2 linked regions of the Cupriavidus taiwanensis LMG 19424 genome follow. Each later gene encodes a partner of the first gene's protein in a complex. Links are inferred from orthologs where the notes say so. Each region holds a gene or a part of one and is shown on either strand. Other genes may lie near its edges.

Region 1 (14,144 bases):
CTGGGCTACTTCACGCGCGTGCCGTTGCCCGGCTGGCTGGCGCGCTGGGTCGGATTCGAGCCGCACTACCTGCACGCCGCCGCGCGCTATTTTCCGCTGGTCGGGCTGTTGGTGGGCGGCGTGGGCGCGCTGGCCACCTGGGGCGCGGCGCTGTGGTGGCCGCCCGGCGTGGCCGTGCTGCTGGGCATGGCCGCGACGCTGCTGCTGACCGGCGCCTTCCATGAAGACGGGCTGGCCGATTGCGTCGACGCCTTCGGCGGCGCATGGCGGCGCGAGGACGTGCTGCGCATCATGCACGATTCGCGCATCGGCGCGTTCGGCGCCATCGCGCTGGTGGTGGCGCTGCTGCTGAAGTGGCAACTGCTGGTGGCGATCGCCGGGCGCGGCGGCATGGCGGTGCTGCTAGCCGTGCTGGTTGCCGCCCATGCCGCCAGCCGCGCGATGGCGGTCAGCTATCTCGCCACGCTGACTTACGTGCGCCCCGAGGGCAAGGCCAAGCCGGTGGCGCAGAAGCTGGCCGGCGCTGGGCTGGTGTTCGCGCTGCTGTGCGGGCTGGTGCCGCTGTGGCTGGTGTCGCCAGGGTTCTGCGCGGCGGCGGTGGGGACGCTGCTGGTGCTGCGCCTGCTACTCGGCCGCTACTTCGTGCGCCGCATCGGCGGCTATACCGGCGATTGCCTCGGCATGGCCCAGCAATGCGCCGAGATCGGACTCTACCTGGTGGCCGCCGCATGGACGTGGTCCTGATCCGCCATGCGCAGCCGCAGGTGCCGGCGGGTACCTGCTATGGCTGCCTCGACCTGCCGCTGCTGGCGCCGCTGACGCCGCCCGCGGCACGGATCGTTGCCGGCCTGCCGGCACCCGATCGCATCGTTGCCAGCCCGCTGGCGCGCGCGCTGGGCACGGCGCAGGCACTGGCCCAGGCATGGCCGGGCGGCGTGCCGGCGATCGACACCGAACCCGGCCTGCGCGAAATCGACTTCGGCAGCTGGGAGGGCGTGGCCTGGGATGCGATCGACCGCGGCGCGCTCGATCAATGGGCGGCCGACCTGCTGCATGCGCGTCCGCATGGCGGCGAATCGCCGGCACAGGCGATGGCACGGGTCGTCGGCTGGGCCGCGACGCTGGCCGCGGACCGTACCCGCTGCCTCTGGGTGGTGGGCCACGCCGGGCCGATGCGCATGCTGGCGGCGCACTGGCTGGGCGTGCCGCTGGCGGCCACGGTGGACTGGGAGCTGGGCTTCGGCGCCAGCTGCGGGTTCCGGCTGGGGCAGGGCGCGGCGCGGCTAAGCTGGTGGAACCGCGCCGGCTGATCAGCGCGCGGGCCGCCGGCTGCGCGCGGTGTCGAGGTCCTTGCAGATCTGTGCGGCACCCTGGACCGCGCGCGGGCCGGCACGGTTGATCAGGTCGCCGTCGATCACGAACAGGTTGTTGCGCGCCACTGCCGTGACCTGCTTCCAGCGCCGCCACATCTCGAAATCGGGCAGCGGCTGGTCCGAGCGCGTGGCACCGATCCCCGCCGTCACCATTGCTTCCGGATTGCCCGCGATCACCGCTTCGACCGACACGGTCGGCACCAGCGGCGCCTCGGCGGCGAACAGGTTGCGTCCGCCGCACAGCGTCAGCATGTCGCTGACCAGGTGCTGGCCGTTGAGCGTCATCAGCGGTTGCTGCCAGACCTGGTAGAACACGGTGACCGGCGGGCGCGCCGCATAGGTCTTGCGCAGCGTTTCCACCTGCTGGCGGAAGCCGTCGGCGGCGCGCCGCGCGGTGGCCTCGGTGCCCAGCAGCGTGCCGAGCTTCTCGATGGTGTCGGGGATTGCCGCCAGCCGGCGCGGCTCGCTGTAGAACACCGGGATGCCGAGCGCGCGCAGCCGGTCGGTCTGCTTCTGCGCATTGCCGTGGCGCCACACCACGATCAGGTCCGGCTTGAGCGCGGCAATGCGCTCCAGGTCCAGCGCCTTGTTGTCGCCCACGCGCGCGATCTCGCGCGCCTGCGGTGGGTAGTCGCTGTAGCTGACGGTGCCGGCGATGCGGTCGCCCCCGCCCGCGGCGAACAGCATCTCGGTGACGTGCGGCGCCAGCGAAATCACGCGGCGCGCCGGCTGTGCGAGGGTCACGGTCTGGCCGGTGTCGTCGATGGCGGAGACCGTGGCAGCGGCGGGCAGCGCTGGCAGCAGCAGGGCGGAGGCAATCAGCGGGATCAGGCGGTTCGGCATGGCTTGCGTCAGAGAGTCAGGCAGCGGCCGCCAGCGCCGCGTCCAGCCGCTGCCAGGCGAGAGGCTGGTCCGGCGGCAGGCCAAGGCGCAGGCTCGGGGCGCAGCCGCCGGCGGCATCGAAATAGCGGGTCCAGACCCCGTGCTGCGCCAGGCCGTGGTGCAGCCGCGCGGCGTCGCGATGCGGGACCCAGCAGAACAGCGGGTGCGTCACCGGCGGCAGGCAGTGGCGGTCCAGCATGCTGGCCAGGCGCGCGCCGCAGGCCTGCAGCCGGACCCGGGTGGCCTGCTGCCACGCCGCGTCAGCCAGCGCGCGGCGCGCCACCTCGCGCGCCGGGCCGGCGACGGTCCAGTGGCCCAGGCGCGCGCGCAGCGCGTCCAGCAGTGCCGGCTGCGCCAGCACGAAGCCGCAGCGGATGCCGGCCAGGCCGTAGAACTTGCCGATCGAGCGCAGCACCACCAGCCCGGGGCTTTCACTGTGCGCGGCGACGGAAGCGCCCGGCAGGCAATCGATAAAAGCTTCGTCGACCAGCAGCGTGCCGCCGCGCGCGGCCAGCGCGGCATGCCAGCGCAGCAGCGTCGCGGCGGGCAGCACGCGCGCGGTCGGGTTGTTCGGGTTGACGACGACCAGATGATCGAGCGTGTCGGTCAGCTCGGGCCGCGTGAAGTCCGCTTCGTCCAGCAGCGCCACGGTATGCCCCGCGGCAGCGAACGCCGGCGCGTATTCGCTGTACCCCAGCGCGGCGATGCCGACGCGGCCCGGTCGCAGCAGCGCCGGCAGCGTGCGGATCGCGGCCTGCGAGCCGGCCACCGGCAGCGCATGGGGCGCGCCGCATGCCGCCGCGGCCAGTTCGGCCAGGCCGTCATCGTCCTGCGGCAGCCGCTGCCACGCGTGCGCCGGCAGCGCCGGCACCGGATAGCCATCGGGGTTGATGCCGGTGGAGAGGTCGAGCCAGTCGTCGGCGGGGCGGCCGTAGCGGCGCACCGCGGCCAGCAGGTCGCCGCCATGGCGGATCGGGGGCAGGGTGGTGTTCATGCCGGTGCGGATACCATCAGTGCGGCGAGCGCGCTGGCGCCTGCCAGTGCCAGCCACAGCCACAGCGTGCGTTCGACCAGCCGCAGGCAGGCCATCACATGCGCTGCCTGCGGCGCGGAGCCGGCGCCCAGCGGCGGGCGTGGCTCGATTTCACCGTGATAGCGCGCCGGGCCGCCAAGCCGCACGCCAATGGCGCCGGCACCCGCGGCCATCACCGGGCCGGCATTGGGGCTCGACCATGCCGGGGCCTGCGTGCGCCAGCAGCGCAGTGCCTGCGCGGTGGCGCCGAGCAGCGCATACGACAGCGCGGTCAGCCGTGCCGGCACCAGGTTGAGCGCATCGTCGAGGCGCGCCGCGGCCCAGCCGAAATACACCAGCCGAGGCGTGCGGTAGCCCCACATCGCATCGAGCGTATTGGCCAGCCGGAACACGATCACGGCCGGCGCGCCGCCGACCAGGAACCAGAACAGCGCGCCGAACACTGCGTCGTTGCCGTTTTCCAGCGCCGATTCGCAGGCGGCGCGGGCCAGTGCTTCGGTGTCGGCATCGGCGGTGTCGCGCGAGACGATGCGCGCGGTCAGCGCGCGCGCCGCGGGCAGGTCGGCTACGGCCAGCGCGCCGGCGATCGGGGCGATATGCTGGTGCAGGCTGCGCGCGCCCAGCGCCGCGTACAGCGCCAGCGCATGCAGCGCCAGTGCGGCGCGCGGATGCCAGCTCGCCGCCGCGGCGACCAGCCACCATGCCAGCGCCGCCGGCGCCAGCACCAGCACGCACCAGCCGGCAAGTCCGGCGAGGCGCTGGCGCCATGGCGCGCTACGTTGCGGGGGTGGGTTGAGGCGGCGTTCCAGTGCGGCGGCGATGCGGCCGAAGCCGACCAGCGGATGCCAGCGCCGCGGCTCGCCGAGCCAGCGGTCCAGCAGTGTCCCGATCCATGCCGCTGCCACGCATGCCGGCCAGGCCAGCATCAGCATGCGGGATCGGGGCCCTTTACCGCCACCGGGATGCCCGCCACCAGCAGCCGCACGCAGTCTGCCGCGGCGGCCAGCTTCTGGTTCAGGCGGCCCAGTTCATCGACATAGAAGCGGGTGATGGCACCCATCGGGATCACGCCGAAGCCGATCTCGTTGGAAACCAGGATGACGTGGCCGGGCAGCGTCGGCAGCGCGTTGAGCAGCGCCTCGATTTCTTCGGTGAACGCCGCCGGCGGCGTAATCACGCCGTGCTCGGGGTAGCTGCGGCCATCGGGAAAGAGCAGGTTGTTGATCCACAGCGTCATGCAATCCACCAGGATGCAGCCGTCGTGGCGCGCGTTGGCATAGAGCGCGTCGGCCAGGTGCACCGGCTCTTCCACCAGGCGCCAGTCGGCGGGGCGGCGCGCGCGGTGCAGGGCGATGCGGACTTCCAGTTCCTGGTCGGCATGGGCCGGGTCCTGGCGCGCGGTGGCGATATAGGTGACCGGCCCGCCGGTGATGGTGGCGTGGTCGGTGGCGAGTTGTTCGGCAAAGTGGCTCTTGCCGGAACGGGCGCCGCCCAGCACCAGCGTCAGCTGGCGGCCGCCAGTGCCCCTGGCGGCTGCGCGCGGCTGCGCGGCGGGGGCGGTGCCGGACGCGGTGGCGGGTGCGATGGCCGGGGTTTCCATCCGCGTATTGTAGCCGCCGCATCCGGGCATGGCACGGCCCGCGTGCAGGGCGGTGCGATAATCCGGCGATGCAACCAGACGCTACGCAATTCCAGCCGCCGCGTGCCCTGCGCGGCACGTTGATGGTCCAGGGCACCACCTCCGATGCCGGCAAGAGCACCATCGTCGCCGGCCTGTGCCGGGTGCTGGCCCGTGCCGGCACGCGCGTGGTGCCGTTCAAGCCTCAGAACATGGCGCTGAACAGCGCCGTCACCGCCGACGGCGGCGAGATCGGCCGGGCCCAGGCGCTGCAGGCCCAGGCCGCGCGGCTGGCGCCGCATACCGACATGAACCCGGTGCTGCTCAAGCCCAGCAGCGACACCGGCGCGCAAGTCATCATCCACGGCCGGGCGCGGCTGGACCTGGACGCGCGCGCCTACCACGCCTACAAGCCCGAGGCGATGAAGGCCGTGCTGGCCTCGCACACACGCCTGGCGCAGGCCTATCAGGTAGTGCTGGTGGAGGGCGCCGGCAGCCCGGCGGAAGTGAACCTGCGCGAACGCGACATCGCCAACATGGGGTTTGCCGAGCAGGTCGACTGCCCGGTGGTGCTGGTCGCGGACATCGACCGCGGCGGCGTGTTCGCGCACCTGGTGGGCACGCTCGACTGCCTGTCCGACAGCGAGCGCGCGCGCGTGACCGGCTTCATCATCAACCGCTTCCGCGGCGATATCGGGCTGCTGGAGCCGGGACTGGACTGGCTGGTGGCGCGTACCGGCAAGCCGGTGTTCGGCGTGCTGCCCTACCTGCACGGCCTGCACCTCGATGCCGAGGATGCCATCATCGGCGCGCAGGCCGATGGTGGCCAGGGCGCGCAGCGCCTGCGCGTGATTGTGCCGGTGCTGCCCCGCATCGCCAACCATACCGACTTCGACGCGCTGCGCGCGCATCCGCAGGTGGACCTGCAGTTTGTCGGCCCGGGCCGGCCGATCCCGCCCGCCGACCTGGTGGTGCTGCCCGGCAGCAAGAACGTGCGCGGCGACCTGGAGTTCCTGCGCACCCACGGCTGGGACGTCGCGTTGGCGCGGCACCTGCGCTATGGTGGCAAGCTGGTCGGCATCTGCGGCGGCATGCAGATGCTGGGGCGTCAGGTGCACGACCCCGACGGCCGCGAAGGCCCTGCCGGCAGCAGCGCGGGGCTGGGCTGGCTCGATTACGAAACCACGCTGGCCGCCGACAAGCAGCTGCGCCAGGTGCGCGGCCGGCTGGCGCTGGAAACGGCCGAGGCCGGCGCGCCGGTGCGCGGCTACGAGATCCACCTCGGCGTCACCAGCGGCAAGGGCCTGGAGCAGCCGGCGCTGTGGCTGGACCGCGGCGACGGCACCCTGCGGCCGGACGGGGCACGCTCGGGCGACGGCCAGGTGCTGGCCACCTATGTCCACGGCCTGTTCGACGATCCCGGCGGGTGCCAGGCGCTGCTGCGCTGGGCCGGACTGGACCAGGCCCAGGCCGTCGATCTCGACGCGCTGCGCGAAGCGTCGATCGAGCGCCTGGCCGACACCATGGCGGCGCACCTCGACCTTGCGGCACTGTTGGCGCCATTGCGTCACTAAGGCGGCACTAAGGCGGCACTAAGGCGGCACTAAGGCGGCACTAAGGCGGCACTAAGGCGGCCGCGATGCGTATAGCGGCGTGAAAAGTCCCTGCTAGAATCGCGAATCCTTCGCATTCGCATCATGGCGCTGAGATGGCTTTTCCGCCATATTCCGCGCCTTGCAGCGTCCGCTCAACGTACTCTACCCCGTCATGGTTACCGGCCGCCTGCGCGTCGTCCTCGTCAAGCTCCATCGCTATATCGGCCTCAGTCTTGGCCTGCTGTTCGTCCTGATGGGGCTGACCGGCATGACCATCGCCTGGCGCGATGAACTCGATGCCTGGCTCAATCCCGACCTGCTGGTGGCTTCCGCGCCGATGGCGGCGCCGGTGACTCCGGACACCGTCCAGGCGGTGACCGAGCGGCTGGCGGCGCCGCCCTACGGCAAACCCAACCTGCTGATGCTGCCGACCCATGCCGACGGCGTCTTTATCGCCTGGTATCCGGTCAAGGGGCCCGACGGCGCGGTGCCGGGGCGCTCGCGCCAGGTCATGGTCGACCCGGTCACACTGGCGGTGAAGGGCGAGCGTGTCTGGGGCGAGGCGGGGCTGTCGCGCCGGCTGCTGCTGCCCACGCTGTTCCATCTGCACCGCTACCTGCTGGCGGGCGATACCGGCAAGACCATCACCGGCGTGGCCGGCATGCTGCTGTTGCTGACCACGCTGGTGGGCGTCGCCGCCTGGTGGCCCAAGATGAAGCTGCGCTCGGTGGTGCAGGCGTTTCGCATCACGCATGGCGGCTCATGGTCGCGCTTCAATTACTCGCTGCACCGTGCGGGGGGGATCCTGGCCGCGCCGGTGCTGGCCATCATCGCGTTTTCCGGCTGGTACCTGAACCTGCCGAAGTGGGTGACGCCCATCGTGGCGGGGGTGATGACGGTGACGCCGCCCGTCAAGCACGCCTCGGCACCTGCGCCGGCGGGCGCGAGGCCGCTCGAAGCGGGCGAGATCATGGCCGCGGCGCACGCGCAGTTCCCGCACGCGCAGGTCACCCGCATCGGCTTCCCGCGCAAGCCCGGCGACGCCTTCGAGATCCGGCTGTGCCAGCCCGGCGAAGTGCGCCAGCACACCGGCGCCACGCGGCTCTGGCTCGATGCCTGGACCGGTGCGCCGCTTGGCGTGCGCGACCCGCAGCAGGCGCCCGCCGGCGACACGCTGCTGAACTGGCAGTTTCCGCTGCATACCGGCGAAGCATTCGGCCTGCCGGGGCGGCTCTTCATCACGCTGTTCGGGCTGGCGCCGCTGGCCTTCGCCGTGACCGGCGTGCTGATCTGGTGGAAGCGGCGGCGCGGCCACCAGCGGCATGTCGTGAAGGCGGCGCAGCGCGCCGGCATGCGCCAGGCATGAAAAAGGCAGGCCGCCGGGCCTGCCTTTTTGTTTGGCGGACGCGGATGCGCCGCTCAGATTTCCAGGTTGTCGATCAACCGGGTCGCGCCCAGCTTGGCCGCGGTCAGGATCACCAGCGGCTCGCCGGCGAGGAATTCCTCGCGCGTCGGCGCCTGCAGGTCGACACGCTTGCGGATCGCCACATAATCCGGCTTCCAGCCACGCTGTTCCAGCGCAGCGCGGGCCCTGGCCTCCACCGCCAGCAGGTCGGCCGAGGCGCGGTCGCCGCCCAGCACGGTGTCGCGCACATCGTGCAGGGTGCGGTAGAGCACCGGCGCCTCGGCGCGTTCATCCGGGCTCAGGTAGCGGTTGCGCGACGACAGCGCCAGCCCGTCTTCCGCGCGCACGGTTTCGGCGGGAACGATGTCGATCGGCAGCGCGAACTGCTGCACCATGCGGCGCACGATCATCAGCTGCTGGTAGTCCTTCTTGCCGAACACGGCCACGCGCGGCTGCGCGCACGAGAACAGCTTCATCACCACGGTGCACACGCCCTTGAAGAAGCCGGGGCGGAATTCCCCCTCGAGGATGTCGCCGAGGTCGTGCGGCGGCTCGACGCGGTATTCCTGGGGCTCGGGGTACATGTCGCGTTCGGACGGCGCAAACAGCACGTAGACGCCTTCGCTCTGCAGTTTTTCGATGTCTTCCTGCAGCGTGCGCGGGTACTTGTCGAAATCCTCGTTCGGGCCGAACTGCAGGCGGTTCACGAAGATGGATGCCACCACCGGGTCGCCATGCTGGCGCGCCAGGCGCATCAGCGACAGGTGGCCTTCGTGCAGGTTGCCCATGGTGGGGACGAACGCCGCGCGGTTCTGGCCGCGCAACTGGTCCCGCAGCTCTTGGATGGAGGAAATGACTTTCATCTGCCTTGGTGTGCTGGTCGTGTAGGGGTGACCCGGGCGCCGGTCCGCGGCGCGCGGCGGCTGCCGTGCCGGTCTGGGCCGGCTGTCGGCGGATTGTAGATCAAGTGGGGCGGGGCTGGCCTCGGCGGTTCGGACGGGTCAGCTGGGGCTGTACGCCAATCGCACATAAATCGGCGCGAACGGCTCGGCCTGGGTGATCTCCACCAGGGATTCGCGCGACAGCTCCAGCATGGCGATAAAGTTCACCACCACCACCGGCACGCCCTTGCCGGAGCGCACCGCGTCCTCGAACAGCTCCGAGAACTCCATGAAGCGCGCATGCTGCAGCCGGCGCAGGATCTGGCTCATATGCTCGCGCACCGACAGCTCCTCGCGCGAGATCTTGTGATGCTGGTTGAGCTTGGCGCGCTTGAGCACGTCGGCCCAGGCCGCCTGCAGGTCGACGGTTTCCACGTCGGGAAAGCGCGGCGCCAGGCTCTGCTCGATATAGACCTGCGAGCGCAGGAAATCGCGGCCCAGCTGCGGCACCGTGTCCAGGCGCTGCGCGGCCAGCTTCATCTGCTCATACTCCAGCAGGCGGCGCACCAGCTCGGCGCGCGGGTCCTCGGCTTCCTCGTCGCTGTCGGCCTTCTTGACCGGCAGCAGCATGCGCGACTTGATCTCGATCAGCATCGCCGCCATCAGCAGGTATTCCGCCGCCAGCTCCAGGTTGGTCTTGCGGATCTGCTCGATATACGACAGGTACTGCCGGGTGACCTGCGACATCGGGATGTCGAGGACGTTGAAGTTCTGCTTGCGGATCAGGTACAGCAGCAGGTCCAGCGGGCCCTCGAAGGCTTCGAGGAAGATCTCGAGCGCGTCCGGCGGGATGTACAGGTCCTGCGGCAGCTTGAACAGCGGCTCGCCGTACAGGCGCGCGAACGCCATCCCGTCGACCATGTCGGCGGGGCCGGCCGTGCCCGGGGCGGCGGGCGCCACGGCGGGCAGTTCCACGGGCAGCGGCAGCTTGTCCTGGTCGCCTGCGCTCATGGTGCGGTCGGCTCGGGTTCGGGCTCGGGGGCGGCGGGGATCAGTTGTCCTGCGAGTAGACGTAGGGCTTCTGCGCCACGCGCGAAGCCTGGGCGCGGGCGCGCTCTTCGAGGTCGATCGGTGCCTTGTCCCACAGCAGGGCGCGGCCGTCGCGCTGCTCGGCCTCCAGCGTCGGGCGCTCTTGCTTGAGCTGCTTCAGGAACTGGGTGATATCGGATTCGTAGAGGGCCATGTTCAACCGGGATGCACCCGTGCGGGCGCCAGATAGGTACAGTGGGCCATGATTTTACAGTATCGGCCCCCCGGGATGCACGCCGGACCGCAGGCGGGGGGCTGCAACGGGCGGGAAAGTTCCGGGCACGCGGCCGGGTGTGGTCAAATACCGACTTTGTATGTGTGGACAATCGGGCGATGCCGCAAGACACCGCTATCACCGCTGATTCGGCTGGCCATGCCGCCAGGCGCCTGGCCGCGCGCGCCGCGGGCGTGCTCAGGATCTTGGGCACGGTGCTGGCACTGGCGGCGGGCGGCGCCCAGGCGGCCTACAAGGTCGAGGTCGAAGCGCCCAAGCCGATCCGCGAGATGCTGGAGGAGCACCTCGACCTGGCCCGCTACAAGGACCGCACCGACCTGTCGCAGGACCAGTTCGACTACATGGTCGAGACCGTCGGCGAGCAGGTGCGGGCCTTCACCTCCACCGAAGGCTATTTCGATCCCACCACCACCACCCGCGTCGAGGGCGAGGGCGACAAGCGCGTGGTCCATGTGATGGTGGACCCCGGCGCGCGCACGCTGATCCGCAACGTCGACCTGCAGGTGACCGGTCCGGCCGCGACCCAGTCGCCCGAACAGGTGGCGGAAATGAAGGCCAAGTGGGGCCTGCCCGCGGGCCAGCCGTTCCGCCAGGACGACTGGGACAAGGCCAAGGAAGACGCGCTGGTGACGCTGCAGAGCCACACCTACTACGGCGCGCGGCTGGCCGCGTCGCAGGCGCGGGTCGAGCCGGACGAGCTGCGCGCGGACCTGTCGGCGCACTACGCCAGCGGCCCGGCCTACCGCCTGGGTCCGCTCAAGGTCACCGGCACGCGCCGCTACCCGGAACAGATCATCGTCAACGTCAACCCGCTCAACGAGGGCGAGCCGTACCGGGTCGAGCGGCTGCTGGAGCTGCAGCGCGCGATCCAGAACCAGCCGTATTTCTCCAACGTGCAGGTCGACCTGGAGCCGCCGCCGGATGCCGAGCAGGCGCCGGACGGCGTGGTCACCGCGCCGGTGTCGGTGCGCGTGCGCGAATACCCGGTGCACCGGCTCAACAGCGGCGTCGGCTTTACCACCGATACCGGCGCGCAGGTCGAAGGGCGCTATTCCTACTACAACCTGTTCAACCGCGCCTGGACCTTCGATTCGCAGGCGCGCATCGAACAGAAGCGCTCCTACCTGTTCGCCGAGGCGGCGATGCCGCCGTCGCGCGGCGCCTACCGCAACAGCGTGTACAGCAGCTACGAGCGCACCATCGATCTCGAGAACACCGATACCACCAGCCTGCGCGCGGGCCTGAAGCGCTCGCGCTCGCGCGAGAAGTACGACGTCACCACGTCGCTCGACTTCTACTATGACAAGCTGCTGCCCGAGGGCCAGGCCGCCCAGATCAGCAAGGCCCTGGTGCCGGCCTTCGCCTGGACCCGGCGCGACGTCGACAACCCGGTGTTCCCGCGCCGCGGCAATGTGATCAGCACCCAGGTCGGCGTGGCCGCGCGGGGTTTGCTCAGCGATGCCACCTTCCTGCGCCTGTATGGCCGTATCCGCCAGTACATCCCGGTGGGCAAGCGCGACCTGGTGGTGGCGCGGCTGGAACTGGGCGCCGACCTGACCGGTGACAGTTCGAGCCAGATCCCGGCAACGCTGCGCTTCCGCGCCGGCGGCACCGATTCGATCCGCGGCTACACCTACCAGTCGATCGGCACCCCCAGCGGCTCCAGCATCCTGCCGGCCAAGTACCTCGGCACCGGCAGCCTGGAGTACCAGTACTGGTTCAAGCCGGACTGGGGCGTGGCGGTGTTCTGGGACCTGGGCACGGCCGCCGACAACCTGCGCGGCGTGACGATCTACAACGGCGTGGGCGTGGGCGTGCGCTGGCGCACGCCGGTGGGCCCGCTGCAGCTTGACGTGGGCTACGGCATCCAGGAGCAGCAGTTCCGGCCGCATATCTCGCTGGGGGTGGCGTTCTGATGAACGTGCACGACCTGCCTTCCGTGCCCGGCGGCGGCGACGCCGCACCGCCGCCCTCCGGTCCGGCACCGCGCCAGCGCCGGCGGCTGTGGCGCGCGCTGGGCTGGCTGGCCGGCATCGTGCTGTTGCTGGTGGTGGTGCTGGCGGCCACCGGCGTGGCGGCGCTGCGCACCGAAACCGGCACGCGGCACCTGTGGACGCTGGCCACGCGGCTGTCGGCCGGCATGCTCAGCGGCCAGCTCGAAGGCGGCACCGTGGCGCACGGCCTGCGCCTGCGCGACGTGGTGTTCGCCAGCGGCCAGACGCGCGTCACGGTGGACCGCGTCGACGGCAGCTGGAACCTGAGCTGGCAGCCGCGGCGGCTGCACGTGCAATGGCTGCGCATCGGCAAGGCCGAAGTGCGGCTCGGCCCGTCCGAGCCCAGCACCGAACCGATGCGCAAGCCCGCGTCGCTCGAACTGCCGCTCGCCATCGATGTCGACGCGCTGACGCTCGAGCGCCTGGCGCTGCTGCAGGGCCCGGCGCCCACGGCCGAGCCGATGGTGTTCGCCAACCTCGCCGGCGCGCTGCACAGCGACGGCCAGCGCCATCGCGTCAGCGTGGACAAGCTGGAAACGCCTTACGGCAAGCTGGCCGCCAACGCGCAGCTGGGCGCCGCCGCGCCGTTCGCGCTCAGCGCCGAAGCCTTGCTGGAAAGCAGCTGGCAGGACGAGGCCTTCGCCGTCAATGCCACCGCCAACGGCAATCTCGACGCCTTGCGCGCCGAGGTGCAGGCCAGCGGCGACCGCATCCACCTGCGCGCGGGCGCGGACCTGACGCCCTTCGGCAAGGTCCCGTTCACGCACCTGCTGGTCGATGGCGACCGCATCAACCCGCGCCTGTTCAGTCCGTCGGCGCCGCAGGCCAACCTGACCGTGCATGCCGAGCTGCGGCCGGTGGACGGCGCGGCGGCGGTCCCTGCGCCGTCCGCCACCGCGCCGTCCGCGGCCTCGGCCCCCGCATCCGCGCCGGCCCCCGCATCCGCACCGGCCGCGGTGCCCGCGCCGGCGCAGGCGCCGCTGGCGGTCGCCGGCGAGATCGAGATCCGCAACCTGGAGGCCGGCCCGCTCGACCGGCAGCGGCTGCCGGTGCAGTCGGTGCGCGCCCGGGTCGAGCTGAGCGAGGCCGCGCAGGCGGTGTCGGACCTGCGCGTGGCGCTGCCGGGCAAGGCCGAGATCGCCGGCAGCGGCTCGCTGCGCGGCGGCCGCGGCGGCTTCGACCTGGATGTGCGCAGGCTGGACCCGGCGGCGCTGCATGGCTCGCTGACCAGCGCCAGCCTGTCGGGCCCGGTGGTGGTCCGCATCGAGCCGGGCCGCCAGAGCGTGGCGCTGGACCTGTCCGGCGGCCAGTTCAAGATATTTGCCGACGCCAGCATGGACACCGAGACCGTGACCCTGGCCGCGCTGCGCGCCGTGGTCGGCACTGGCCTGCTGACCGCCGAAGGCAAGCTGGGGCTGAAGGACAAGCAGCCGTACAGCTTCAAGGGCAAGCTGTCGGCGTTCGATCCGTCGCGCGTGGCCAAGGTGGCCGCGGGCCGGATCAACGCCGATTTCACCGCGACCGGCGAACTCGCGCCGCAACTGGGCGTGGCGCTGGACTTCGCCGTGCACGAAAGCGAATACGCGGGCCTGCCGATGACCGGCGGCGGCAAGCTGCGCCTGGCCGGCGAGCGGCTGCTGCCGAGCGAGGCCGCGCTCAGCATGGCCGGCAACCAGGCCAGCCTGCGCGGCAGCTTCGGCGCGCGCGGCGATGCGCTGAAACTGGCGGTCGATGCGCCGCAGCTGGAGCGCCTGAAGTTCGGCGTGGCCGGCAAGCTCAAGCTCGATGCCACCATCACCGGCACGCTGAAGAAGCCCGAAGTCGTGGCCGACTACAACGCGCAGACGCTGGAAGTGGGCCCGCACAAGGTGGCCAGCGCCAGCGGCCGCGCCGAGATCCGCGGCGGTCTGGACGGCCCGCTGTCGGTGCAGCTGGCGGCGCGCGGCTACCGCGGCCCGCAAGCCAGCCTTGCCACGCTCGACGCCACCCTCAACGGCACCCAGGCCAACCACAGCTTCGACGTCAAGGCGGCCGGCAGC
Region 2 (15,396 bases), 790 kb from region 1 along the record:
CGCCGCGCGACGAATCCAGCCACGACGACGGCCTGGTACGCCTGTCCAAGCGCATGTCCGAACTCGGCCTGTGCTCGCGCCGCGAGGCCGACGAATGGATCCCGCGCGGCTGGGTGCTGGTCGACGGCAAGCCCGTGACCGAACTCGGCAGCCGCATCCGCCCGGACGCCGAGATCGAGATCCTGCAGGAAGCGCGCTCCGAGCAAGGCGAGCGCGTCACCGTGCTGCTGAACAAGCCGGTGGGCTACGTTTCCGGGCAGGCCGAGGATGGCTACGAGCCCGCCGCGGCGCTGTTCGCTCCGGAGAACCAGTGGGAAGGCGACCCCACGCGCAAGCGCTTTGCGCCGTGGCAACGCAAGAACCTGGCGCCGGCCGGCCGCCTCGATATCGACTCCACCGGCCTGCTGGTGCTGACCCAGGACGGCCGGGTCGCGCGCGCGCTGATCGGCGAAGATTCGACCGTCGAGAAGGAATACCTGGTGCGCGTGGTCTGGCACTCGCCGCACGGGCCGGTCGAGCGCAACATCAGCGCCGAATTCCCGGCCGATGACCTGGAACTGCTGCGCCACGGCCTGTCGCTGGACGGCGTGCCGCTCAAGCCGGCCAAGGTCAGCTGGCAGAACGAAGAGCAGCTGCGCTTCGTGCTGCGCGAGGGCCGCAAGCGCCAGATCCGCCGCATGTGCGAACAGGTGGGGCTGCAGGTGGTGGGCCTCAAGCGCGTGCGCATGGGGCGCGTGGTGCTGGGCGATCTGCCGCCGGGCAAGTGGCGGTTCCTGGGGCAGTTCGAGAAGTTCTGATGTGAAAAAGCGGCCGGAATGGCCGCTTTTTTCGGGGGGGTGGGCAATCGCCACCGCCTCATCCCTGTACCGATTGCGTGCTCCCTCTCCCGCTTGCGGGAGAGGGTTGGGGAGAGGGCCGGCATGTCGACGAAGTGACAGGCGTCGGTATGCCAGCGCCTGCCCTCTCCCCCTGCCCCTCTCCCGCAAGCGGGAGAGGGGAGCAAACCGGCAGCGTGCCGATTGGCATTGCCATTCAATCGTCGCTATTCGCCGGCAAATCCGGAAACAGCACCTCGGTAAACCCGAAGTTCGAAAAATCCTTGATCCGCATCGGATAAAGAATCCCCTGCAGATGGTCGCACTCATGCTGCACCACGCGCGCATGGAAGCCCTCGGCCACGCGCTCGATGCGGTTGCCCATCAGGTCGTAGCCGCTGTACTTCAGCCGCAGGTGGCGCGGCACCACGCCGCGCAGGCCCGGCACCGACAGGCAGCCCTCCCAGCCGTCCTCCATCTCGTCGGACTGCATTTCCAGCACGGGGTTGATCAATACGGTCTTGGGCACGGTGGGCGCGTCCGGGTAGCGCGGATTGCGGTCGAAGCCGAAGATCACCACCTGCAGGTCGACGCCGATCTGCGGCGCGGCCAGGCCCGCGCCGTTGGCGTGGTCCATGGTGTCGAACATGTCTTCGATCAGCGTGCGCAGCTCCGGCGTGTTGAAGCGCTCCACCGGCCGCGCCACCTGCAGCAGGCGCGGATCACCCATCTTTAGAATCTCGCGGATCATGGTTCCGTTCCCCGGTTATTCCTCGGCCGGCGCGGCGCCTGCCTGCGCCAGCAGCGCCAGCATGCCGGCCTCGTCCAGCACCGGCACGCCCAGCGCCTCGGCCTTGTCCAGCTTGCTGCCGGCCTCGGCGCCGGCAACCACGTAGTCGGTCTTCTTCGACACCGACCCCGCCACCTTGGCGCCGGCGGCTTCCAGCAGTTCCTTGGCGTCTTCGCGCGACAAGGTCGGCAGCGTCCCGGTCAGGACAAAGGTCTTGCCCGACAGCGGCGCCGGCGACTTTGCCACCGGCTCGCTTTCCGGCCAGTGTACGCCCGCGGCGCGCAGTTGCTCGATGACCTCGACATTGTGCGGCTCGGCGAAGAAGTGCGCGATCGACTGCGCCACCACCGGGCCGACATCGTTGACCTCCAGCAGGGCGGCTTCGTCGGCCGCCATCAGCGCATCGAGCTTGCCGAAGTGCCGGGCCAGGTCCTTGGCGGTCGCTTCGCCGACGTGGCGGATGCCAAGCGCGAAAATGAAGCGGTTCATGGTGGTCGCGCGCGACTTGTCGATCGCCGCCACCAGGTTGGCGGCCGACTTGTCCGCCATGCGCTCCAGCGCGGCCAGCTTGGCGACGCCAAGCTTGTACAGGTCGGCCGGCGTGCGCACGATGCCCTGGTCGACCAGCTGCTCGACCAGCCTGTCGCCCAGGCCTTCGATATCCATGGCGCGCCGCTGCGCGAAATGCAGCAGCGATTGCTTGCGCTGCGCCGCGCAGATCAGGCCGCCGGTGCAGCGGGCAATGGCTTCGTCTTCCAGCTTCTCGATATGCGAGCCGCACACCGGGCAGGCGGTCGGCATCACGAAGGCGCGCGCGTCCGCCGGGCGGCGCTCGGCCACCACGGCGACGACTTCCGGGATCACGTCGCCGGCGCGGCGCACGATCACGGTGTCGCCAACATGCACGTCCTTGCGGCGGATCTCGTCCTCGTTGTGCAGCGTGGCATTGGTCACGGTCACGCCGCCGACGAACACCGGCCTGAGCCGCGCCACCGGCGTGATTGCGCCGGTGCGGCCGACCTGCACCTCGATGTCCTCGACGACGGTGGTCATTTCCTGCGCCGGGAACTTGTGCGCCAGCGCAAAGCGCGGCGCGCGCGAGACAAAGCCCAGGCGCTCCTGCTCGGCCAGCGCGTTGACCTTGTAGACCACGCCATCGATGTCGTAGGGCAGGTCGTCACGGCGCTTGCCGATATCGCGGTAGAAATCCAGCAGCCCTTGCGCGCCCTTCACCACCGCGCGGTCCTTGCACACCGGCAAACCCAGCGCGGCGAAGCCGTCGAGCATGGCGCTGTGGGTGGGCGGGCGCTCAACGCCCTGCAGCTCGCCCAGACCGTAGGCGAAGAACGACAGCGGACGCCTCGCGGTGATGCGCGGATCGAGCTGGCGCAGGCTGCCCGCGGCGGCGTTGCGCGGATTGACGAAGGTCTTTTCGCCGGCCTCGGCCTGGCGCGCGTTGAGCTTGTCGAAGTCGCGGCGGAACATGAAAACCTCGCCGCGAACCTCCAGCACCGCGGGCGCCTGGCCGCGCAGCTTGAGCGGGATCGCCTTGATGGTGCGCACGTTGACGGTGACGTCCTCGCCGGTCTCGCCATCGCCGCGGGTGGCGGCCTGAACCAGGCGGCCGTCTTCATAGCGCAGCGACATGGCCAGGCCGTCGAACTTCAGCTCGCACGCGTATTCGACCGCGTCGGCGGCGCTGAACAGGTCGGCCTCGCCTGCTGCCGGGGCGGTGCGGCCCAGCCCCTGCGCGCAGCGGCGGTCGAAGTTCAGCACGTCCTCGTCGGCAAAGGCGTTGTTGAGCGACAGCATCGGCACGCGGTGCCGCACCGAGTCGAACGCGGACAACGGCTCGCCGCCCACACGCTGGGTGGGCGAGTCGGGCGTCTGCAGCTCGGGATGCTCGAGTTCCAGCGCCATCAGTTCGCTGAACAGCGCGTCGTATTCCGCATCGGGAACGGTGGGCGCGTCCAGCACGTAATACTGGTAGTTGTGGCGGTCCAGCTCTTCACGCAGCCAGGCTACGCGGCTGGCGGCGGCGTCGGCCGGCAAGGCGCCGGCGGGCGCGGAGGCCTCTGCCTGCGCGCCGCGGTGTTTTGCGGTCATGGGCAGGCTCCGGCTAGTTGCTGAACAGGCGCAGCGCCACCGGCGAACCGGCCGGCATGCCGCGCGCTTCCAGCTTCTGGTACAGCGCTTCGAGCTGGTTGAAGATGGCGACGAACGACGCTTCGGTCAGCGGCCGCATATTGTCGTCGACCAGCTGCGCGCCCATGCGCTGCGCCAGCGTATGGCCGTATTCGCACACGGTCTTGAACGGCTTGGCGCCCTGGTCGGCCACCGGCACGTCGAGCAGCAGCGTGATCTGGCGGCCGGCCTTGACGGTGAGGTCGTCGCGCAGGAAGTTGGTGTCGCCGAACTGCAGCGTGAACAGCGGGCGCTGCACGCCCTCGGCATTGGCCTGGTAGCGGATAAAGCGGGTGCCGTCGCGCGACAGCACCAGCCCGTCTTGCGTGGCCACGTTCTGCACATAGGCAGCCGACCACGGTGCACCGTCGGAGATCACATTGACGCCCAGCTGCACGTCACTGGCGGCGGCAAAGGCGTCGAGCTCGCGCGCGTTGGCCACGGTCTCGCCCATGTCCGGCAGGTCGGCCGAGGCGTCGAGCGACTCGGCCAGCGATTCCACCGCGGTGATGAATTCCGAGAACTCCAGCGCATTGAGCGGGCCGCCGCGGTTGGCCAGCTGCACGCCCACCTGCAGGTCTTCATACTGGTGGCCGGCGGTGACAGGTTCCCAGGCGTTGGCTTCGGCGCGCAGGCCTTCGATGTGGACCGGCTTGGTGCCGGCACGGCGCAGGCGGCCGGTCAGCGGCAGGATGCGGTCGCCGGAAGCCTTGCGTTCGAGGTGCAGCGGCACGATGCAGTCGATCAGCGGATCGACCACGGCTGGCGCGGGCTGGCCGTCCGGCACGGCGGCGACCGGAGCCGGAGCGGGTGCCGGCGCAGACACGGTTGCTGGTGCAGGCGCCGTGGCAGGCGTCACCGCGGCAGCAGCGTCCGCTTCGTCGGCCGACGCCTGCGACGCTGCAGCCCCGACAGCTACCTCCTCGGCGACGGCTTCGTCGGCATCGGCAGTGCTGGCCGCCGCGGCCGCGGCGGCAGCGGCGTGATTGCGGTCAGCCACCGCGGCGCCGGCACTGGCCGGCGCCTGCGACAGCGTGGGCTCGCGCCGCGGCGGCTGCTCGGCCGCGGCTTCGTGCAGGCGTGCGACGGTCTCCGGCGCGGTGCTCTGGCCAACCACCGGCTCGCGCATCGGCGGCAGGTCGTCTTCGGGCCGCAGCTCGCGCGGGCGGCGCGCCTTGCGGATCTGCCACTGGTTGTAGCCGAACACCAGCACCACGAAAACCAGGCCCGCGACGATCAGCGCGGTCTGCAGGTCCATATTCAGGTTCATGCTGCCTCCGCCATCGACACCGCCGCGTCCATATCCACGGCCACGATACGCGAAACGCCCTGCTCCTGCATGGTCACGCCAATGAGTTGATGAGCCATTTCCATGGCGATCTTGTTATGTGAGATGAAAACGAATTGGGTCTTGTCCGACATGCGCGCCACCATATTGGCGTAGCGCTCGGTATTGGCGTCGTCCAGCGGCGCGTCGACCTCGTCCAGCAGGCAGAACGGCGCCGGGTTCAGCTGGAACATCGCGAACACCAGCGCGATCGCGGTCAGCGCCTTCTCGCCGCCCGACAGCAGGTGGATGGTCGAGTTCTTCTTGCCCGGCGGCTGCGCCATCACCTGCACGCCGGCATCGAGGATTTCCTCGCCGGTCATGATCAGGCGCGCCTGGCCGCCGCCGAACAGCGACGGGAACAGCTCGCCGAAATGGTGGTTGACCTGGTCGAAGGTGCCCTGCAGCAGCGCGCGGGTCTCCTGGTCGATCTTGGCGATCGCGTCCTCCAGCGTGCCGATGGCGTCGTTCAGGTCGGCCGACTGCGCGTCGAGGAAGGTCTTGCGCTCGCGCGCCGCGGCCAGTTCGTCGAGCGCGGCCATGTTGACCGGGCCCAGCGCATTGATGGCGTTGTTGATGCGCGTGACTTCGCCCTGCAGGTACGACGGCTTCAGGTCGCCGGTCAGCTTGCCGGCCAGCGCGGCCTCGTCCACCGCGGCGGCGCTCAGCTGCTCGCTGAACTGCTCCTGGTTCAGGCGCGCGGCCTGTTCCTTGAGCTGCAGCTCGGTGATGCGGTCGCGCAGCGGCTGCAGGCTGCGCTCGGCGGCCAGGCGCTGCTCGTCGTGCTGGCGCAGCTGTGCCGACAGCGCATCGAGCTCGGTGCGCGCGATGGTCAGCTTCTCTTCCTTCTCGGCACGGCGCTCCAGCGCTTCCTGCAGGCCGGTATGCGCGGTCTGCTCGTTGATGGTCTCGAGTTCGGCGCGGGCGTTCTCGAGCGATTCGGCGATGCGCTCGGCCTGGTCCGCCGCCACCTGGATATTGCGGCGCAGCTCATCGATGCGGCTGGCCAGGTTGCGCTCGGCAAACAGCGCTTCCTGCGCGGCGCGCTCGAGGTCGCGCAACTGGTGGCGCGCGCCCGAGAGCTTGCTGTCCAGCGCCTCGAAGGCCATCTGCTGGTCTTCGTGGGTGGCCTGCATCTCGGCCAGCGCGGCGTCGTGCTGCTCGAAGCTGGCTTCGGATTCTGCGCGGATGGCGCGCTGCTCTTCGATCTGCGCGTGGATCTCTGCCAGTTCCTCGCGGATCTGTCCGCTGCGGGCGGCATAGCGCTCCATCGCCTGCGACAGCTTGAGCACGTCCATCTGCAGCGTGTGCACGCGGCGCGTGGCCTGCTCGGCGCGCGCACGCGCTTCGCCCAGCGCCTGGCTGGCCTGGGTGTAGGCGGCTTCCGCCCGCACCGCCTCGGTCTTGGCTTCGTCGGACAGCAGCAGCTGCGCGCGCGCCTGCTTCTGCAGGTTTTCGATTTCCTGCTCGCGCGCGAGCATGCCGGCCTGCTCGGAATCGGCGGCGTAGATCTGGATCGCGTTACGGCCCACCAGGTGGCCTTCGGCGACCACGAACGAGGCACCGTCGGGCAGCGTGTTGCGCGCGGCCAGCGCCTGCGCCATGTCGGTGGCAACATAGACGTCGGCGAGCCAGTCCTGCATCACCGCGCGGATGCCCGGTTCGGTGATCTGCACCAGCGCCATCAGCGGGCGCAGGCCGGCGGGCGTTTCCAGCGGACGCGCGGCGGCCGGCGGCGAGTAGAACGCCAGCTTGGCCGGCGGCGCGTCGGACAGGAAGGCCTTGACCCAGTCCAGGTTCGACACTTCCAGCGCGGCCAGCTTCTCACGCAGCACGGATTCGAGCGCGTTCTCCCAGCCCGGCTCGATATGCACTTTCTTCCACAGCCGCGGCAGCTCGGACAGTTCATGTTTGGCCAGCCACGGCTGCACCTTGCCGTCGGTCTGCACGTTTTCCTGCAGCTGGCGCAGCGCCGACAGGCGCGCCTCAATCGTAGCGATGGCGGCGGCTTCGCTGTGCACGCGCGCCTGCGCGGCGCGGCGCGCCTCATCCAGGCGCGGCACGCTCTCTTCGGCGTCGGCGAGCACCGCCTGGGCTTCCTCGACCAGCGCTTCCTGCTCGGCCAGCTCGGCGCGGGCCTGCTCCAGGCGGGTCTCGTCGGGGCGGTCCAGGCCCTTGTCTTCGGCCGACAGCCGTTCGCGCCGCTGCTCCAGCTGCTGCAGCATCTGGTCGGCGCTGCGCTGTTGCGCGGCTTCCAGCTTCAGCGCCTGCTCGGCCTGCATGATGCCGGCGCGCTGCTCGTTGAGCAGTTGCTGGGCGTCGCGCCATTGCGCTTCGAGCGTCGGCAGCTCGTCGTTCTGCTGCGCCACGGCTTCCTGGGCCTCGACCGTGCGGCCTTCCGCCACCGCCAGGTTTTCCTCGGCCTGCGCCAGCTCGTCGGTGGCCTGCTCGGCCTTGCCCTGCCATTGCTCGCGCTGCGCGGTCAGCGCGGCGATCTGCGCCTGCACGCGGTTGCGCGATTCCACCACGTAACGGATCTCGGCCTCGAGCTTGCTGACTTCGGCATTGGCCTCGTACAGCGCGCCCTGTGCGGCGTGCATGCCATCCGATGCGGCATAGTGCGCGGCGCGCAGGGTTTCCAGCTCGGCCTCGACATGGCGCAGCTGCGCGGTCTGCGCTTCCAGGTCGATCTGGGCCTGCTCGATGGCGCGCTGGTGGCGTTCCTGCTCCTGCTGCGCCTCGCGCTTGCGCAGCAGCCACAGCAGGTGCTGCTTCTCTTCGCCGTCGGCCTGCAGCGTCTTGAAGCGCTGCGCCACTTCGGCCTGGCCCTCGAGCTTTTCGAGGTTGCTGCCGAGTTCGCGCAGGATGTCTTCGACCCGGGTCAGGTTTTCGCGGGTATCCGACAGCCGGTTCTCGGTCTCGCGGCGGCGCTCCTTGTACTTGGAGACCCCCGCCGCCTCTTCCAGGAAGATGCGCATGTCATCGGGCTTGGCCTCGATGATGCGCGAGATCATGCCTTGCCCGATGATGGCGTAGGCGCGCGGGCCCAGGCCCGTGCCCAGGAAGATGTCCTGGATGTCGCGCCGGCGCACCGGCTGGTTGTTGATGTAGTAGGAAGACGTGCCATCGCGGGTCAGCACGCGCTTGACCGCCACTTCGGCGTACTGGCTCCACTGGCCTGCGGCGCGGCCTTCGGCGTTGTCGAACACCAGTTCGACGCTGGCGCGTCCGGCCTGCTTGCGCGCCGTGGAACCGTTGAAGATGACGTCCTGCATAGATTCGCCACGCAGCTCTGACGCGCGTGACTCGCCCAGCACCCAACGCACCGCGTCGATGATGTTGGATTTGCCGCAGCCGTTGGGACCGACGATGCCGACCAGTTGGCCCGGCACCTGGAAATTGGTGGGATCGACGAATGACTTGAAGCCCGCCAGCTTGATCGAGGATAGTCGCACGGTTTCTCGTGTGGTATCGGCCACTCCGGCAGGAAAAGCGGGGGCGGCCAGGTATCGGGTATCGGGGCTATTGCTCGGTTCGGAAAAGCCGGGCTGCGCGGGAGTCGGCGCGGCGTGACGCCGGCACCTCAAAATACCCCCCGGGCCCGTGAATTGGGGCTAATCATACCATCGCAGATGCCTTCGCCGGCCCGTTTGGGCTCGTCCCGGGGATGGTCGCCGGGCCCCGGAATTCCCTTGCCTTTCCGACTCTTACAAGCGTTTTCGCAAGCACTTTGGCAGCCAACGCGTGGGCAGCCCGCCACGCTTGCGCGGCCCGGGCGCTGAAACTAATTAGGGTAAATGCTAGTCTCTGCTCTGTCGGCGTGATGCCGGATGCGCTCCGGCCCCACGCACCCTGAACGCCCCTTGCAGCCTTTGGCCAACCAGGAGGACAGAGCATGAGTGAACCGTCAGCGGCCAACCGGCCGTGGTCTGTCAACGACATCCGATACGAGGCGATCGACCTCGCGCGCGTGCGCGGCGACCGCGACCTGTTCTACCTGCTGGTGTCGGCCTCGTTCATCGAGAGCGGCTCCGACACCTACGCGGGCAACCTTGCCACCTACTACGCCCGGGTGCCCGATGCGGCCGGCTGGCTGGCCGAGCAGTGGGAAGCCGAGGAGCTGCAGCATGGCCTGGCGCTGCGGCGCTATGTCGAGCACGTCTGGCCGGAATTCGACTGGGAGCGGGGCTACGCGCGCTTTTTCGCCGAGTACAGCCAGACCTGCTCGATCGACCAGTTCGAGCCGACCGAGGCACTGGAAATGGCGGCGCGCTGCGTGGTGGAAACCGGCACGGCGGCCTACTACCGGGCGCTCGAGCAGGCCAGCGACGAGCCGGTGCTGCGCGACCTGACGCGGCGCATCTCCAACGACGAGGTGCGGCACTACAAGCACTTCCTCCACTTCTTCAACCGCTTCGCCGAGGCCGAGCGCCTGGGCCGGCTGCGCGTGCTGGGCGCGGTGGCGCGCCGGCTGCTGGAAATCAAGAACGAGGACGCCGCGATCGCGCTGCGCAACGTGCTGCGCATGGAACGCGGGGTCGAGTCGATCCCGGAGGCGGAGGTGCGCGCGCTCAATACGCGCGTATCCGGCGTGATCCGCCGCAACATCCCGATCGAGATGACCGTCAAGATGCTGCTGCGGCCGCTGCAGCTGCACCGCGGCGTGGAGCGCGCGGTGCGCGCGCCGCTGGTGGCGATGGTGTCGCGCGTGATGCTGCATTGACCCGCGCCCGGGCTAGTGGCAGGCCGCGGCCTCCGCGCCTGCCTCCGGCGCGGGCGCGGCGCGGCTGCGGTGAACCAGCCCGGACAAGGCCCCGGCGGCGATGATGCACAGCCCGCCCGCGGCCTCCTTCCAGCTCAGCACCTCGGTGGCCAGCCACCACGACGACAGCGCGGCGATGACAATCTCGAACAGCATCAGCAGCGACACGCGGTTGGCCGGCAGCCGCTGCAGCCCGTACTGCACCACCGAATTGCTGACCACCAGCACCGCCGCCAGCCCCAGCACCAGCATCGCCGCGCTGACCTGCGCGCCCGGCACCACCGCCACCGCCGGGCCGTCGAGCAGCAGCGCGGCCGGCACGCCGACCACGGTGCAGCCCAGGTAGACCACCACCGTGCGCACGCGGGCGTCGGTGTCCGGAAAGCGCTGCCCGGCGCGGCGCGACAGCACGTTGTTGACGGCAAAACCCATGCCGCCGATCAGCCCCGACCATTCCGCGGCGGAGCCCGGCAGCGGCACGCCGACCGCGGGCGTCCACAGCATCAGCCCGGCGCCGAACAGCGCCAGCCCCACCAGCGCCAGCCCGGCCGCGGACAGCCGCTCGCCCAGGAACAGCCGCGCGAACAGCGCGGTCCAGACCGGCGTCAGGTAGAACAGCAGCAGCACGCGCATCACATGGCCGTTGACGCTGCCCCAGACGAAGCCGGCGTTGGTCACGCCCGCCGCCAGGCCGATCGCGACGAACAGCCAGTGCGGGCGCAACCCGCCCAGGTGGCGGCGGAAGGCCAGCAGCGACAGCACCGCCGCCACCGCGCTGACCAGCGCCGCGGCATGCATGCCGCCCAGCCCCCAGCCGGCCAGCACGCGGTACGGGAACCAGGCGATGCCCCACACCGAGGCGCCGATCAGGATGGAAAGCGATGCCTTGACCGCATGGCGGTCGGCCGGCGCCAGCGGCGCCGCAACGGAATTTGTGCTCATAAAGGGAATCGGTGCGAGGCGAGCCGGAGCGCCCGCCATGCGCGGCGGGCAGCGTCCGGACGGCGCCGGCGGCATCACCGTGGCGTGATGCCCGCCATCCATGCCGGCCCAACCCTCGCCAAAGACCGCCTGGCGGGCCGGGACCGCGCACGGAAACCCGCGCCGTTCCTCTATAATGCGTCGTTTTAACCGGCCCCGACTGACACTGTGAATCCGCGCCTCGACCTGCTCCAGCCCTACCCGTTCGAGAAACTGCGGGTGCTCTTTGCGCAAGTAAAGGCTGCCGACAAGCCGGCCATCAGCTTCGGCATCGGTGAACCCAAGCATCCGACGCCGGCATTCATCAAGCAAGCGCTGGCAGAGTCGCTTGCGGGGCTGGCGAATTATCCCACAACGGCCGGTTCCGATGCACTACGGCAGTGCATCGCGGGCTGGCTGGAGCGCCGCTACGGCCTGCCCAGTGTCAACGCCGCCACCGAAGTGCTGCCCGTGACCGGCTCGCGCGAGGCGCTGTTCGCCTTTGCCCAGACCGTGGTCGACGGCAGCCGTCCGGGCGCACTGGTGCTGTGCCCGAACCCGTTCTACCAGATCTATGAAGGCGCGGCGCTGCTGGCGGGCGCCACCCCGGTATTCGCCAACAGCGACCCGGCGCGCAACTTCGCCCCGGCGTTCGACCGCATTGCCGACGACGTCTGGCAGAAGGTGCAGCTGCTCTTTGTCTGCACGCCCGGCAACCCGACCGGCGCGGTGCTGTCGCTGGAAGACTGGCAGCAGCTGTTCGCGCTGTCCGACCGCTACGGCTTCGTGATCGCCTCGGACGAGTGCTACTCCGAGATCTATTTCGACGAGGGCCGCGCGCCGCTGGGCGCGCTCGAGGCCGCGCACAAGCTGGGCCGTGCGAACGGGGCCAACCCCTTCGAGCGCCTGGTGGTGTTCTCGAGCCTGTCCAAGCGCTCCAACGTGCCGGGCCTGCGCTCGGGCTTTGTTGCGGGCGACGCCGCGCTGCTGAAGCAGTTCCTGCTCTACCGCACCTACCACGGCGGCGCCATGAACCCGGCGGTGCAGAGCGCCAGCATCGCCGCGTGGAACGACGAGTCGCATGTGCGCGAGAACCGCGCCGCCTATGTGCGCAAGTTCAGCGAAGTCACGCCGATGCTGGCCGAGGTGCTCGACGTGGCGCTGCCCGATGCCGGCTTCTACCTGTGGGCCGACGTCTCGCGCACCGGCCTCTCCGATACCGAATTCGCCGCGCGGCTGCTGGCCGAACAGAACGTCACCGTGCTGCCCGGCAGCTACCTGGCGCGCGAGGCCGACGGCTTCAACCCCGGCGCCAACCGCGTGCGCATGGCGCTGGTGGCGACGCCGGAGGAATGCGTGGAGGGGGCGCGGCGGATCGTGGAATTCTGCAAATCGCTGGGCTGAGACTTCTCCCGGCCGCCGGTTTGCTCCCCTCTCCCGCGAGCGGCAGAGGGGCCGGGGGAGAGGGCAGGCGGTTCTGCTAGCGGGATGCCTTGCTAGACCACCCCTCTCCCCGACCCTCTCCCCCTGAGGGGAGAGGGAGAACACAATTGGCAAAATTTCAACATTCACCACCTGAGAACCTAACATGACGCAAGCACTGCAAGCCCTGATCGACCAGGCCTGGGAAGACCGCACCAGCCTGTCGCCGAAGTCCGCCCCCAACGACATCCGCGAGGCCGTCGCCAACGTCATCGGCCAGCTCGATGCCGGCACCCTGCGCGTGGCCGAGAAGCAAGGCAAGGACTGGATCGTCAACCAGTGGGTCAAGAAGGCCGTGCTGCTGTCGTTCCGCCTGGAAGACAACGCGCCGATGAGCGCCGGCGGCTTTGCCCAGTTCTACGACAAGGTGCCGACCAAGTTCGCCAACTGGAGCGGCGACGACTTCGCCAAGGCGGGCTTCCGCGTCGTGCCGCCCGCCGTGGCCCGCCGCGGTTCGTTCATCGCGAAGAACGCGGTGCTGATGCCGTCGTACGTCAACATCGGCGCCTATGTCGATGAAGGCACCATGGTCGACACCTGGGCCACCGTCGGTTCGTGCGCGCAGATCGGCAAGAACGTGCACCTGTCGGGCGGCGTGGGCATCGGCGGCGTGCTGGAGCCGCTGCAGGCCAACCCGGTGATCATCGAAGACAACTGCTTCATCGGCGCCCGTTCGGAAGTCGTGGAAGGCGTGATCGTCGAGGAAAACTCGGTGATCTCGATGGGCGTGTACCTGGGCCAGTCGACCAAGATCTACGACCGCGAAACCGGCGAGATCCACTATGGCCGCGTGCCGGCCGGCTCGGTGGTGGTGGCGGGCAACCTGCCGTCCAAGGATGGCAAGTACAGCCTGTACTGCGCCGTGATCGTGAAGAAGGTCGACGCGCAGACCCGCGCCAAGACCAGCCTGAACGACCTGCTGCGCGGCGACTGATCGCCGCTCGCGGCCCGCATGGGCCGCGCCGCCCCGGGGCCCTGCTCCGGGGCCGATTTACCGTCGTCACCCGCCTGGCCAGGCTGAACATGCCCTCCCTCCGCAAGCGACTCATGGCCCTGGATCCCACCACCGTCAGCACCGTGCTGTCCCTGCTGCCCACCATTCTCGAGCAGGCCAACAAGACCCTCGAGAAGCTGAAGAAGAACAAGCGCAAGGACGGCACGACCGAAGGCGCGGTGGCCGACGCGCGCGACCCGGCGGCCCGCATCGCCGAACTGGAAGCCGCGCTGGTGCAGCAGGCCGAGGCCGTCAAGCTGCTGGCCGAGCAGCATGCGATTACCGTTGACGCGCTGCGCAAGGAAGCTGCCCGGCTGGACCGGCGCCTGCGCCTGATGACTGCGGTGGCGATGGGCGGCGTGGCGCTGGGGCTGGGCAGCCTGGTCATTGCGCTGAATTTGCTGTTCCGCTGAAACGCCCGTCGTTCCCGCGCAGGCGGGAATGGCAGTGAAAGTAACGAGACCTTCCATGACCGTCCTGCTCTACGGCATTCCCAACTGCGATACCGTCAAGAAAGCCCGCACCTGGCTGGATGCCAACGGCGTGGCCTACACCTTCCACGACTTCAAGAAGCAGGGCGTGGATGAAGCCATGCTGCGCGGCTGGCTGCGGCACGTGCCGCTGGCCACGCTGCTCAACCGCAAGGGCACCACCTGGCGCGCACTGTCGGATGCCGACAAGGCCCGCGCCGACGAAGAAACCGGCGCGATCGCGCTGATGCAGCAAAGCCCGTCGCTGATCAAGCGCCCGGTGCTGGCCCACGATGGCAAGGTGATGGTCGGCTTCTCCGCCGACCAGTACGCCAGCCAGTTCTGATTTCCGATTCCGCCGTCCGATGAACCCCACCCTCGCCCTTACCGAAGACCTGATCCGCCGCCGCTCCGTCACGCCCGCCGACGAAGGCTGCCAGGCCATCCTGGAAACCCGCCTCAAGGCAATCGGCTTCGACTGCGAAGCGCTGGTCAGCGGGCCAGACGACTTCCGCGTGACCAACCTGTGGGCGGTGAAGCGCGGCACGCAGGGCAAGGACGGCAAGCTGCTGGTGTTCGCCGGTCATACCGACGTGGTGCCGACCGGCCCGCTGGAGCAGTGGCATTCCGACCCGTTCGCGCCGACCCACCGCGACGGCAAGCTGTACGGCCGCGGCGCGGCCGACATGAAGACCTCGATCGCCGGCTTCGTGGTGGCGGTGGAAGAATTCGTCAAGGCCCATCCCGCGCATGCCGGCTCGATCGGCTTCCTGATCACCAGCGACGAGGAAGGCCCGGCGCACGACGGCACCATCAAGGTGGTGGAGGCGCTGTCCGCGCGCGGCGAGCGCCTGGACTACTGCGTGATCGGCGAGCCGACCTCGGTCAACGCGCTCGGCGACATGGTCAAGAACGGCCGCCGCGGCTCGCTGTCGGGCAAGCTCACGGTGAAGGGCATCCAGTGCCATATCGCCTACCCGCACCTGGGCCGCAACCCGATCCACGACGCCGCCCCGGCGCTGGCCGAACTGGCCGCCGAAGTGTGGGACGCGGGCAACGAGTATTTCCCGCCCACCAGCTGGCAGATGTCGAACATCCACGGCGGCACCGGCGCCACCAACGTGATCCCGGGCCACGTCACCATCGACTTCAATTTCCGCTTCTCGACGGCCAGCACGCCCGAGGGCCTGAAGGCGCGCGTGCATGCCATCCTCGATCGCCACAGCCTTGACTACACGCTCGACTGGACCCTGGGCGGCGAGCCCTTCCTGACGCCGCGCGGCGAGCTGTCCGAGGCGCTGTCGTCGGCAATCAAGGCCGAGACCGGCTTCGACACCGAGCTGTCGACCACCGGCGGCACCTCCGACGGGCGCTTTATCGCCAGGATCTGCCCCCAGGTGATCGAGTTCGGCCCGCCCAACGCCAGCATCCACAAGATCGACGAACACGTCGAAGTGCGCTTTATCGAGCCGCTGAAGAACGTGTACCGCGGCGTGCTGGAACGCCTGATCGCCTGATTTTTTCGCAAAGACAACCCATCCATGGCAACGCCCTCTCCCCTGCGCACCGTGCGCGACCTGCTGCGCCTGGCCGTGTCGCGCTTTACCGCCGC

The links.
Region 2: the proteins of RALTA_RS11825 (region 1) and smc are in contact, whole or in part, in a crystal structure (PDB 3ZGX), measured with the Bacillus subtilis proteins. The link is inferred for Cupriavidus taiwanensis LMG 19424 from one-to-one orthologs.

The regions. Positions count from the first base shown.
Region 1 is NC_010528.1:2,575,141-2,589,284, reverse strand. Bases 7,854-10,715 are described here. They hold RALTA_RS11825 (segregation and condensation protein A), read right to left. Parts: upstream 9,799-10,715; coding sequence 8,908-9,798; downstream 7,854-8,907. Other genes in these bases: RALTA_RS11815 (autotransporter assembly complex protein TamA), read left to right, coding at 10,210-10,715; RALTA_RS11820 (DUF3460 family protein), read right to left, coding at 9,839-10,030; panC (pantoate--beta-alanine ligase), read right to left, coding at 7,921-8,769; RALTA_RS11835 (PepSY-associated TM helix domain-containing protein), read left to right, coding at 7,854-7,867. In the rest of the region: RALTA_RS11870 (adenosylcobinamide-GDP ribazoletransferase), read left to right, coding at 1-744; RALTA_RS11865 (histidine phosphatase family protein), read left to right, coding at 729-1,310; RALTA_RS11860 (cobalamin-binding protein), read right to left, coding at 1,311-2,216; threonine-phosphate decarboxylase CobD, read right to left, coding at 2,233-3,249; RALTA_RS11850 (CobD/CbiB family cobalamin biosynthesis protein), read right to left, coding at 3,246-4,220; cobU (bifunctional adenosylcobinamide kinase/adenosylcobinamide-phosphate guanylyltransferase), read right to left, coding at 4,214-4,918; RALTA_RS11840 (cobyric acid synthase), read left to right, coding at 4,957-6,480; more of RALTA_RS11835, read left to right, coding at 6,674-7,853; more of RALTA_RS11815, read left to right, coding at 10,716-12,027; RALTA_RS11810 (translocation/assembly module TamB domain-containing protein), read left to right, coding at 12,027-14,144. UniProt on the Bacillus subtilis protein: Participates in chromosomal partition during cell division. May act via the formation of a condensin-like complex containing Smc and ScpB that pull DNA away from mid-cell into both cell halves.
Region 2 is NC_010528.1:1,786,546-1,801,941, forward strand. The notes cover bases 4,856-8,969. They hold smc (chromosome segregation protein SMC), read right to left. Parts: upstream 8,572-8,969; coding sequence 5,056-8,571; downstream 4,856-5,055. Other genes in these bases: RALTA_RS08160 (cell division protein ZipA C-terminal FtsZ-binding domain-containing protein), read right to left, coding at 4,856-5,059. Also shown: RALTA_RS08145 (pseudouridine synthase), read left to right, coding at 1-797; def (peptide deformylase), read right to left, coding at 1,033-1,566; NAD-dependent DNA ligase LigA, read right to left, coding at 1,582-3,711; more of RALTA_RS08160, read right to left, coding at 3,725-4,855; RALTA_RS08170 (ferritin-like domain-containing protein), read left to right, coding at 9,012-9,839; RALTA_RS08175 (DMT family transporter), read right to left, coding at 9,852-10,820; dapC (succinyldiaminopimelate transaminase), read left to right, coding at 11,028-12,242; dapD (2,3,4,5-tetrahydropyridine-2,6-dicarboxylate N-succinyltransferase), read left to right, coding at 12,427-13,254; RALTA_RS08190 (hypothetical protein), read left to right, coding at 13,344-13,727; RALTA_RS08195 (ArsC family reductase), read left to right, coding at 13,783-14,130; dapE (succinyl-diaminopimelate desuccinylase), read left to right, coding at 14,150-15,301; prmB (50S ribosomal protein L3 N(5)-glutamine methyltransferase), read left to right, coding at 15,326-15,396. UniProt on the Bacillus subtilis protein: Required for chromosome condensation and partitioning.